Regions from separate parts of the Duganella rhizosphaerae genome, predicted to be linked through region 2. Evidence: predicted binding sites of a transcription regulator. Region 2 holds the regulator's gene; each other region holds the start of a gene.
The links. The regulator FliA, encoded in region 2, starts transcription of late flagellar genes. The targets are predictions, from matches to a motif close to CTAAAGTTTNNNNNNNNNNNGCCGNTA.
Positions count from the first base shown of each region.

Region 1: fliD (flagellar filament capping protein FliD) is a predicted target of FliA. The motif match lies at 1,265-1,291, and genes of this name have one in related genera.
Region 3: RUGAMON1_RS24560 (flagellar protein FlaG) is a predicted target of FliA. The motif match lies at 1,681-1,707, and genes of this name have one in related genera.

Region 1 covers NZ_BPWK01000031.1:2,732-5,987, forward strand. The annotation lists gene fliD (flagellar filament capping protein FliD) at 1-1,229, opposite strand, end outside; gene RUGAMON1_RS32090 (flagellar protein FlaG) at 1,467-1,856, opposite strand; gene RUGAMON1_RS32095 (flagellin N-terminal helical domain-containing protein) at 1,950-3,256, opposite strand, start outside.
Region 2 covers NZ_BPWK01000012.1:28,316-31,571, forward strand. The annotation lists gene motD (flagellar motor protein MotD) at 1-197, opposite strand, end outside; gene RUGAMON1_RS22745 (flagellar motor protein) at 199-945, opposite strand; gene RUGAMON1_RS22750 (RNA polymerase sigma factor FliA) at 927-1,658, opposite strand; gene RUGAMON1_RS22755 (MinD/ParA family ATP-binding protein) at 1,701-2,498, opposite strand; gene flhF (flagellar biosynthesis GTPase FlhF) at 2,491-3,256, opposite strand, start outside.
Region 3 covers NZ_BPWK01000013.1:193,737-196,992, reverse strand. The annotation lists gene RUGAMON1_RS24570 (DUF1345 domain-containing protein) at 179-898, shown strand; gene RUGAMON1_RS24565 (hypothetical protein) at 982-1,161, opposite strand; gene RUGAMON1_RS24560 (flagellar protein FlaG) at 1,770-2,123, shown strand; gene RUGAMON1_RS24555 (cytochrome C) at 2,529-3,256, shown strand, end outside.

The sequences.
Region 1 (3,256 bases), on a different contig from region 2:
GCGCTGGTGCCGGTCGAACCGTCCGAGACGATGCTGGCGGTGACGCCGAAGTTGCCCTTGTTGATCGCCGCCATGATGCCCTGCAGCGTGTTGTTCGAGCTGTCGATGACGATGTTGCCGCTGGTGCGGCTGGAGTCGGCCGTGAAGCTGGCGCCCAGATAGGCGCCGCCGACGCCGGCGGTGAAGCCCGCCTTGCTGGGATCGGTGCCGCCGACGGTGATCGGGCTGCCGTCCGCCGACACCAGCGTGATCGAGCCGACCGCCGTGGTGCTGGAGCCGATGTTGGCCGTGCCGCTGTTGCCGATGCCGCCGGTGACGCTGCCTTCGACCGCTTCGGCGATGGCGATGTTGCTGCCGTCGGCGTTGAGAAACTGCAGGTCGCCGCCGGCGGCCGTGCCGCTGACGGTGATGTTGGCGTCGGCCAGCGCGCGCCCGACGGCGCTGGTGGGCGCCAGCGCGGCGTCGAGCGAGGCGGCGGTGACGCCGCCGGCGGCGCCGGCCGCCACGCCGGCCGCCTGGACGGCGATTTCCACGCCGCCCACCGTCAGTTTGTAGGTGCCGCCGCCGCTGGTGTCGACATTGCCGTAGCTGGACGCGCCGGCGGCGCCGAACAGGGTGGCGTCGGTGGCGGTGGTGGAGGCCTTGGCCGACACGCCTGTGGTGGCGCTCTTGGCGTTGATGGCGTCGGCCAGCAGGCGCGCGCTGCGGGTGCTGCCGTCGGTGGCGATCGCGGTGTTGTTGATGCTCAGCGAGCCGGTCGACACGCCGCCGCTCGACAGGCTGGGGCCCAGCTTGACGCCGGCGATGCCGAAGGTGCCGCCGCCGGTGGTGCCGAGCGAAAAATTGATGGTGGTCTTGGCGCCCAGGCCGATGGCGGCGGTGGTGCTCTTCTGGCCGGTCGCGGCCAGCGTTTGCGCCTGCGCGATCTGGCTGATGTTGACGCGGTAGTTGCCGGGCTGCGCGGTGCTGCTGGCGGTGGCGGTCATCACCGTGGTGTCGCTGGGCGCGCTGATCAGGGTCTGGAAGCTGGAGACCGAGGTCAGGCCGGCCAGCGCGGTCTGGAACGAGCCCAGCGCGCCGGATAAATTGCCGAACGCGGACACCTGCGCCAGATAACTGGCCGACTTCTTGTCGTAATCGGCCAGCGGCGCCGACTCGACCGCCATCAGCTTGCTGACGATGGAGTCGACCGGAATGTTCGAGCCGATGCCTGGTGAAGAGATGCCCACGTTGTGCTCCTAAGTAAAGCAATAATATAAGACAATATCGGCAGAATCAAACCGGACTTGAGAGGGGAGAATACCTGCCAGTTCAGGCAAAGCTGAAAAAACGGGCGGCGCTCGGCGGCGCGGGGCGTGGCGGGGCGGTTCCGCAGCGGACGTGGCCGGCGAGATCCGCAGTGGCGGCGCTCCTGCGTGCAGGATGCCATGAAGACAGAAAAAGCGGCGCGCGCGAGCGCGGCCGCTTCAGGCGGTTTGCTGGATCAGCAAGCCGGAGGCGCCGGATTTCGATTCCAGCGATTTGGCGATTTCCAACGCCTCGGGCGAGGGAATCTGGCGCAGTACTTCCTTGGTGGTCTGGTCGATCACTTTCACCACGGTACGCTTGGTGTCGCTGTCGACCGAGAATTCCAGGCCTTGCGACTTGGCCTGCGCCGACTTGTTCAGCTGCGATACGGCCTGGTTGACCTGGTCGAGCGTCGGCACGTTGGCCGGGCCTTTGACGGCGGCCGCGGTTTCGACCGCCGTGGCCGGCGTGCGCGCGGCGCCGTGGGCGGCGACTTCGCCGCCGGCGGCGCTGGCCGGACGGTCTGCTGGGCGGGCCTGGGCGGCCGAGCCGATGGTATCGATAGTCATGATGCTTCCTTTGTGAAAAATCCCCGGCTGAATAAATCAACCGGGGAACCTAGTCAGAGTTGCGGCGCTCGTCCGCCGACCCTTCCCCGGATTTTAACCACGCAGCAGGGACAACACGCCGTTCGGCAGCGAGTTAGCCTGGGCCAAGATGGCGGTGCCAGCTTGTTGCAGGATCTGGCCGCGGGTCAGGTTGGCCGTTTCCGACGCGAAGTCGGTATCTTGAATCCGGCTACGCGAGGCCGACAGATTCTCGGTCGCGGTATTCAGGTTCGAGATGGTCGAGGCGAAACGGTTCTGAATCGCACCCAGCGACGCGCGGTTGCTGTTGATCTGGTTCAGCGCCGAATCGATGGTCTTCAGGGCGGCGTTGGAACCGGCCACGGTGCTGACGTCGAGCTTGGACACCGATTGCAGCGAGCTGGCCTGGGTGGCGGCGACGATGGCGGTGCCGGTGCTGCTGACCGAGAAGCCGTTGTCCGACGAGAAGTCCAGGTGGCCGCCGACGGTGATGCTGGAACCGGCGCCGGCGTTGATGACCGGCGTGGCGCCCGAGTTGTCGACGGTATCGGCGGCGCCGCCGGCGCCGAAGGTGACGCCGGTGGCGACCACGGCGGCGGTGGTGCCCGACGCTGGTTTGTCGGCGCCGCGCAGGAAGGCGGTGGCCAGGCCGTCGTCGGCAGCCGTGTTGGTGTTCTGGATCTGGATGTCGTCGCCGTTGGCGTCGCTCAGGGCGATTTCCTTGGCGGTGCCGGCCGAATTGGTCTTGATGGTGGCGCTGATGCCGGTCGTGCCGCTCTGGGCGTTGATGGCCTGCGCCAGCGAGGACACGTCGCCGCCCTTGACCTGGGCCGCGATGGTGACGGCGCTCGATTCCTTGTCGTTGGCCACCGAGTTGGAACCGCGCAGCGTGAACTGGTAGGAACCGTCTTTCAGGCCGGTGGTCGGGTTGGCAGGGTCGGAGCCCGACAGCGTGGCGCTGGTGACGGCCGAAGCCCTCACGCCGCTGGTGCCGGCCTGGCTGTTGATGGCCGCGGCGATGGTCTTGGCGCTGTCGCTGGTCTTGACCGCAACGTTGGTGGTGACGCCGGCGCCCGAGCTCAGGGTCAGCGTTTCGTCCGCGGTAATGTTGTTCTTGTTGCCGGTGATCGCTTCCGACACGCGGGCGCCGCCGTAGGTCGAGGTGGAGGTGTTGTTGCCCAGGTCGGTGGCCTTGGCCGAGCCGACGCCGATGTTGATGGTCTGGCCGGAGTTGGCGCCGACCTGGAACTGGGCCGAGGTCAGCGAACCGTCGAGCACGTTCTGGCCGTTGAACTGGGTGGTGTTGGCCACGCGGTCCAGCTCGTTCGACAGGGCCGAGACCTCGCCCTGGATCGACTTGCGGTCGGAATCGGAGTTGGTGC
Region 2 (3,256 bases):
GCCGAGCCGGCGCCGCCGAAGGCGTCTCCCAGCGCCACCGACAGCACCTTGTAGCGGCCGATGTTGACCACCGAAATCGCATACATCACCACGAAGAAGGCGAACAGCAGCGTGATGAAGTCGGCGTAGGAGATCAGCCAGCGCTCGTGGTTCTCCGGTTCGTCGTCGAACTTCCTGCGGGCGCGCCGGCTGTGCATGTCAGTGTTCCCGCATCAGCGTGGCGATGCGCTCGTCGATGACGCGCGTGTGGTCGCCGGTGGCGATGTCGTAGAACACGGCGGCGGCGATTTCCTGCTGGTGCACCGCCTGCGTGACGATGGCCTTGAGCTTGTTGGCGATCGGGTAGAAGAACAGGTTGGCCAGGCCGACGCCGTAGATGGTCGAGACGAAGGCCACGGCGATGCCGGAACCGAGCTTGCTGGGATCGGACAGGTTTTCCATCACGTGGATCAGGCCCAGCACCGCGCCCAGGATGCCGATGGTGGGCGAATAGCCGGCCGCCGATTCCCAGATGCGCACCGCCTGGCGTTCTTCGGTTTCGTAGGCGGTGATTTCGGTGTCGAGGATCTGGCGCAGCTTGTCGGGGTTGATGCCGTCGACGATCAGGCGCAGGCCCTTGGTGTTGAACTGGTCCTTGGAGGCGAGCATATAGCGCTCCAGCGACAGCAGGCCGTCGCGGCGCGCCGCCAGGTTCCAGGCGTTGATGTCGCGCGCCAGCACGGCGCGGGTGTCGGCCGGCGGCGCGAACACCAGGCGCAGCATGCGCACGCCGCGCATGAAGGTCTTGAAACGGGTCTGCAGCATCACCGCGCCGAAGGTGCCGATGACGACGATCGCGAACGCGGCCGGCTGCAGCAGCGACGCCAGCTTGCCGCCTTCGAGCGTCTGGCCGACGATGATGCCGGCCAGCGCCAGCAGCACCCCGGCTACGCTGGCCCAGTCCAAGACCGCTCCCGAAGTGAGGCGCGCAGCCGCGCCACGGCCTGCGTATGCAGCTGCGATACGCGCGATTCCGATACGCCCATGACGGCGCCGATTTCTTTCAAGTTGAGCTCCTCTTCGTAGTACAGCCCCATCAGGATTTTTTCGCGCGGCGGCAAGGCGTCGATGGCGTCGATCACGGCCTGGCGGAAGTCGCCGTCCAGCAGCGAGCGCAGCGGGTCGCTCTCCTCGTCCGAGCAGTAACGGTCGAGGAAGCTGTCGTTGCCGTCGTCGTCGTGAAAATCTTCGTAGTACACCAGCTGGTGGCCGCCGCCGTCGGACAGCATTTCCTGATAGTCGGCCAGCGACAGCTTGAGCATCTTGGCCACTTCCGATTCGGTCGGCGGATGGCCGAGGCGCTGCTGCAGCGTGCTCATCGCGGTTTCGATCTTGCGCATGTTCTGACGCATCGAGCGCGGCAGCCAGTCGCTGTTGCGCAGTTCGTCCAGCATGGCGCCGCGGATGCGCAGCACGGCGTAGGTTTCGAACTGGGCGCCATGGGTATCCTCGTAACGGCTGATGGCGTCGAGCAGGCCGATCATCCCGGCTTGCACCAGATCGTCGACTTCGACGCTGGGCGGCAGTTTCGCCTTCATGTGATGGGCCAAGCGCTTGACCAACGGCATATGCTCCGTCAGTAAAGAGTCCTTGTCCACTTTCCCTTTGACCGTGTACATAGCCGTTTATTATTGGTTAAGCGCTAAAATTGTGATGCTCCCTTAACGGAAAGATGGCGAGCCGGCCAGCGCGAAGCGCCCCGCCAGTTGACGAAACGCGACCGAAGCCCCGGCCAACGGAAACGCATCGACCACCGCACGCCCCAAGCGTGCCGCGCGTTGCAGGTATTCATCCGCCGGCACCGATCCCATCGAAACGAGATTGACCGCCAGGTATCGGCTGGCTGCCTGTGCCATATTATCGTATACCACCTTTGCTTCCGATTCGGAAGCCCCGGTGACCAGAATTCCAAACGGCCGCCGACCCAGCTCCTGGTTCAGGCGCTTGATCATACTGTACGCGGCCTTGATCGAGGTAGCGCTATTCGATACCTGCACCACGATTTCCGAGCTGGCCATGACCGGCACCGGGAAGGCCACGCCGTCGAACTCGCCGTCGACGATGACGATGCCGGTCTGCTTGGCCAGCACGTCGAAGGCCTTGGCCAGGCGGCGCGTCTCGTCCGGGCCGCTGCGCGCCACGCCGCGTGTCATCGACGCCACAGCGAAGCCTTGCGGCACCTGGTGGATCACCTGGTTGAGCGCGCATTCCTGGCGCGCCACGTCGAGCAGGCTGGCGCCGCCGTCCACGCCCAGGCGCGAGGCCACGCCATGGGCGCTGGCGCAGGCGTCCACCAGCAGCACGTCGTTGCCGGCGCGCGCCAGCGAGGCGCCCAGGTTGACCAGCATGGCGCCCTTGTCGTCCTGCGGCGTGGCCGACAGGAAGGTGACGATGCGGGGCTGCGGCCCCGCCAGCATGCGGCGCAGTCCCTCCGCCTGGTCGAAATCGAAATTAGCCAAGGTGCACCTCGCGCATTGCTTGCTCGTGCTGGCCGTTGCTCATCAGCAGGGGCAGTTCGGCGTCCAGGTATTGGGTGGCGGCGACATCGCGTTTCAATTTGAAAGCGCGGTCGATCAGGTAGGCCGGATCGGCCAGGTGCAGGTCTTCCGGCACGCGCTGGCCGTTCGACACGTAGAACAGGTTGAGTTTTTGGCGGATCACCACGTCGAGCACGTTGCCGATCGCGGCCGCTTCGTCCAGCTTGGTCATGATGCAGCCGGCCAGGCCGCTGCCCTGATAGGCGCGCACCACTTCGTTCAGGGTTTCCTGGGTGGCCGTGGCGTTCAGGCACAGCAGGCGCTTGACGTCGGAGCCGGCGCCTTGCAGCATCGAGACCTGTTCGGTCACCATCTGGTCGCGCTGGCTGACGCCGACCGTGTCGATCAGCACCGTGTGCTTGTTCTTCAATTCCTTGAGGGCGATGCGCAGGTCGGCTTCGTCCTTGACCGAGTGCACCATCACGCCGAGGATCTTGCCGTAGATGCGCAGCTGCTCGTGGGCGCCGATACGATAGGCGTCGGTGGTGATCAGGGCCAGCTTGTCCGGGCCGTGGCGCATCACGCAGCGCGCGGCCAGCTTGGCGGTGCTGGTGGTCTTGCCGACGCCGGTCGGGCCGACCAGCGCGAACACGCCGCCCTGTTCGATCAGCGCGTCTTCGTTGGCCATGGTTTGCAGGTTGCGGGTCAGGACGTTCTTGATCCAGCGCAGGCTGTCGGCG
Region 3 (3,256 bases), on a different contig from region 2:
TCCCGCCCAATCAACCCCGTGCTGAAGCAACGCCGACAGCGGCGTCCACTACAGATCGAGGCGCTACGAACTGCGCAGACACGGCTGGAGAACTGGTATCCTCGTGCGCAGGTGCATAAACGAACGATTTGATAATAGCACTGGCGGTTCTGTCCATCGAGGACTGGAATGCCGGTAGTTGTTTTCCTCGCCTCCCATACACGCCACTGAACCTTTCCGGAAGATAGTTTTGATAAATCCGCCACTCTTTATTCGTATCATCATCGCCCGCCCGCGTCTGCTCATTAGCGCATTGTTCGGACTGGCCGTCATCTGGCTACTGCCAAACGCCTTTGCCAGGCACACCGTCACGCGGATGCTGGTGGGCTGGAATCTAGGCGCCTGTCTGTATCTCGCGCTGGCGGCCCGCATGATGTTCTGGTCCAGCCATGAGCGCATGCGCAAGCGTGCACTGCAGCAGGACGACGGTCGCCTGTTGATCTTGACGCTGGTGGTGTGCGCCGCGCTGATGTCGATCGGCGCCATCGTCGCTGAACTGGCGGTGGTCAAGGACATGCAAGGCATGCTGCGCTACGCGCACGCAGGCTTGGCGGCATTGACGATCGTGACGTCCTGGGCCTTCACGCAGATGATGTTTGCGCTGCACTACGCGCATGACTATTACGCGGCCCAGGCACGCGGAATGTCCGGCGGCCTGGATTTTCCAGGAGGACACGCCCCCGACTATGGCGACTTCTTTTATTTCGCTTGTGTGATCGGCACCTCAGGGCAAACCGCCGACGTCAGTTTTACCCGTCGCAATATGCGCCACACCGGTACCGTCCATTGCGTGCTGGCCTTCTTCTTCAATGCCACGCTGGTGGCGCTGACAATCAATATCGCCTCCGGCCTGTTTTGAAATGGACCTAGGCAGCACTTAACGCTGCGCCAGGGTGCATCGCGATCTGGCAGCGGCGGCCGGAACGCGCCGCCCGCCCCCCCCTAAGCCTTGGTATCGATGATGGTACCGACGGTACCGGTGGTTGCCTTGGGTTTCTCGATCTCGCCGACCTTGCTGCCGTCGTTGTCACCGTCGCTGTCTTGCCCCACGCGCTGGGGCTGCGCGGCCTGTGCCGGCGGAGTGTACGGCACGCTGGTGGAACTGCGGATTGCGGTCGTCATGGCTTGCTCCTTGTGATTGAAAAACAATGTCTTAGCTTATTAACGGCATAGATCGCCAGAACTTGACCGGCATCCAGCAGCGCCCAAGTGCTCGACACTAGCGATCCAACTTCTTAGGCTTGTACAACTAGGGGCGCTCACCTATATCGAACGCGGCGGCGAATAGCTTGCCACCTCCAGCCTCGCGCAAGGCGCTCTCGATCTACCCCGCCTCGAACAGATCGACCGCAGGCCTAAGCGGGGCGACAGGCATCCCGACACCGACAGGCGTAACCGCGGCCCTAGGCTGCAGCATGAGGTCTCGCCACTGGGCGGCGCGCCGCTGTTCAACACCAGCACCCGCTCTGGCCATGACACTCAGCAGCCACGGAAGCAGCGACAGCCGCAACAGCGCCGTGTCGGACCTGCAGAGCACCTTCGTGCAAAACCGGGGAGCGCAGGCACCAGCGGCGCCATCGGATCGACCTGCACCTCAGCCGTCAGCGTGCAGAAATAGCCATGCAAAAAAACCGCGCAGGCATAATCTTTTAGTCTACTGCGCCGTTAATCAGCACAGTAGCCAGACATACTCGCGACGCCGGACGCGCCGATCATAGAAAGAGCCTGCGATGAACCCCATTCACATCTCCAGCACGACGGCCCAGCCCAGAGTCAACGAGGTGAAGCCCGCCGGCGGCGTCGGCACCGCCCCTGTGGCGGCTCCCGCAATCGCTGCGGCGGAGAACAAGCCTGCGGTGGTCGACAAAGTGCAGTTAAAGAATTCTGTCGACGCGATCAACCGTTTTCTCAAAGTTAACAGCGAAGTCCAGTTCAGCATCGACGACAGCAGCGGCCAATCGGTGATCAAAGTGGTCGACACCGAAACCCATAAGGTGCTGCGCCAGTTCCCATCCGAGCAGGCACTGGAAATCGGCAAGGATCTGGAAAGCAAAAAGGGCTTGCTGCTCAAAGAGGTCGGCTGAACTTCCTTCGCGCTAAATAAGCCGAATCCGGTTTACATGGGTCGGCACTGGCCCCCGCGACGACGCCGGCGACCGCTGCATGACCGTCCCTTGCCGGTGGCGAAATCCCGCGGCGACAAGGTCAGGGGCGCTGCCGGTCAGGTGATCGCAATCGGTGGCATGCAATTGATGCCGGCTTCGACCAGCGCTTGCTTCATCGGCACAGTCCGATCTAAATAATTTGAATTACATGCATTTGATCTGTATCAAATAATTTAGCAGTATGTTTCTGTATAACTTCCAACAACTTGCTAAGCACACCTTCCGAATCTGGCATGGTGCATGTCATCCCACTCCTGCTGATCTCTTGGGGCATGACCTCTAGTCGGCAGCCCGCGTCCCATCAGCAATCTGGAGTGCCCACACGTGAACATAACCAGCCTCACTTCCATCCGGTACCTCCGGCCCCGCGTTCTTGCGGCGTTGTCGCTGGTGCAGCTACTCGGCAGTCCGATACTGGCGCATGCCCTGCCTGCATTTGCTCGCCAGACAGGTCAAAACTGCGTAGCCTGCCATGCTGGCGGCCAGTTTCCGGAATTGACGAGTTATGGCCGCCTGTTCAAGATGACAGGCTACACCATCGGCAGCAGAGCCATCCCACTGTCGGCAATGGGGATTGCAAGCTATACCAAGAGCTCGTCGCCCACTGACGATCCCACGTTTGCCAAGGATGCTGTCGCCCTATTCCAAACCGGCAGCGTGTTTGTCGCAGGCAAGATCAACGAAAATGTAGGCGTCTTTGCGCAAGCGACCTACAACAATTACGACAGCCAGAATCCCGACAGCGGCAGGTGGCAAGGCAAGTGGGGATCCGACAATTTTGAGTTACGCTACGCTGATCGCCTGATCGATACAGATCGTGATTTGATCTTCGGCCTGACCCTGAATAACAATCCATCGCTGGCCGACCCTTGGAATACCGCGCCAGCCTGGATGCAGTACGTGCCTACTCAATTCGGTGTCACCGGTCCGGATGCTGCGCCCATTGTGTCGCAACTGGGCACTCAGGCCGCTGGCGTGGCCGCGTATGCCTTCCTGAACCAAACCCTGTACGCGGAAGTGGCGGCCTATCAAACCGCCAATGGCGCCTGGTC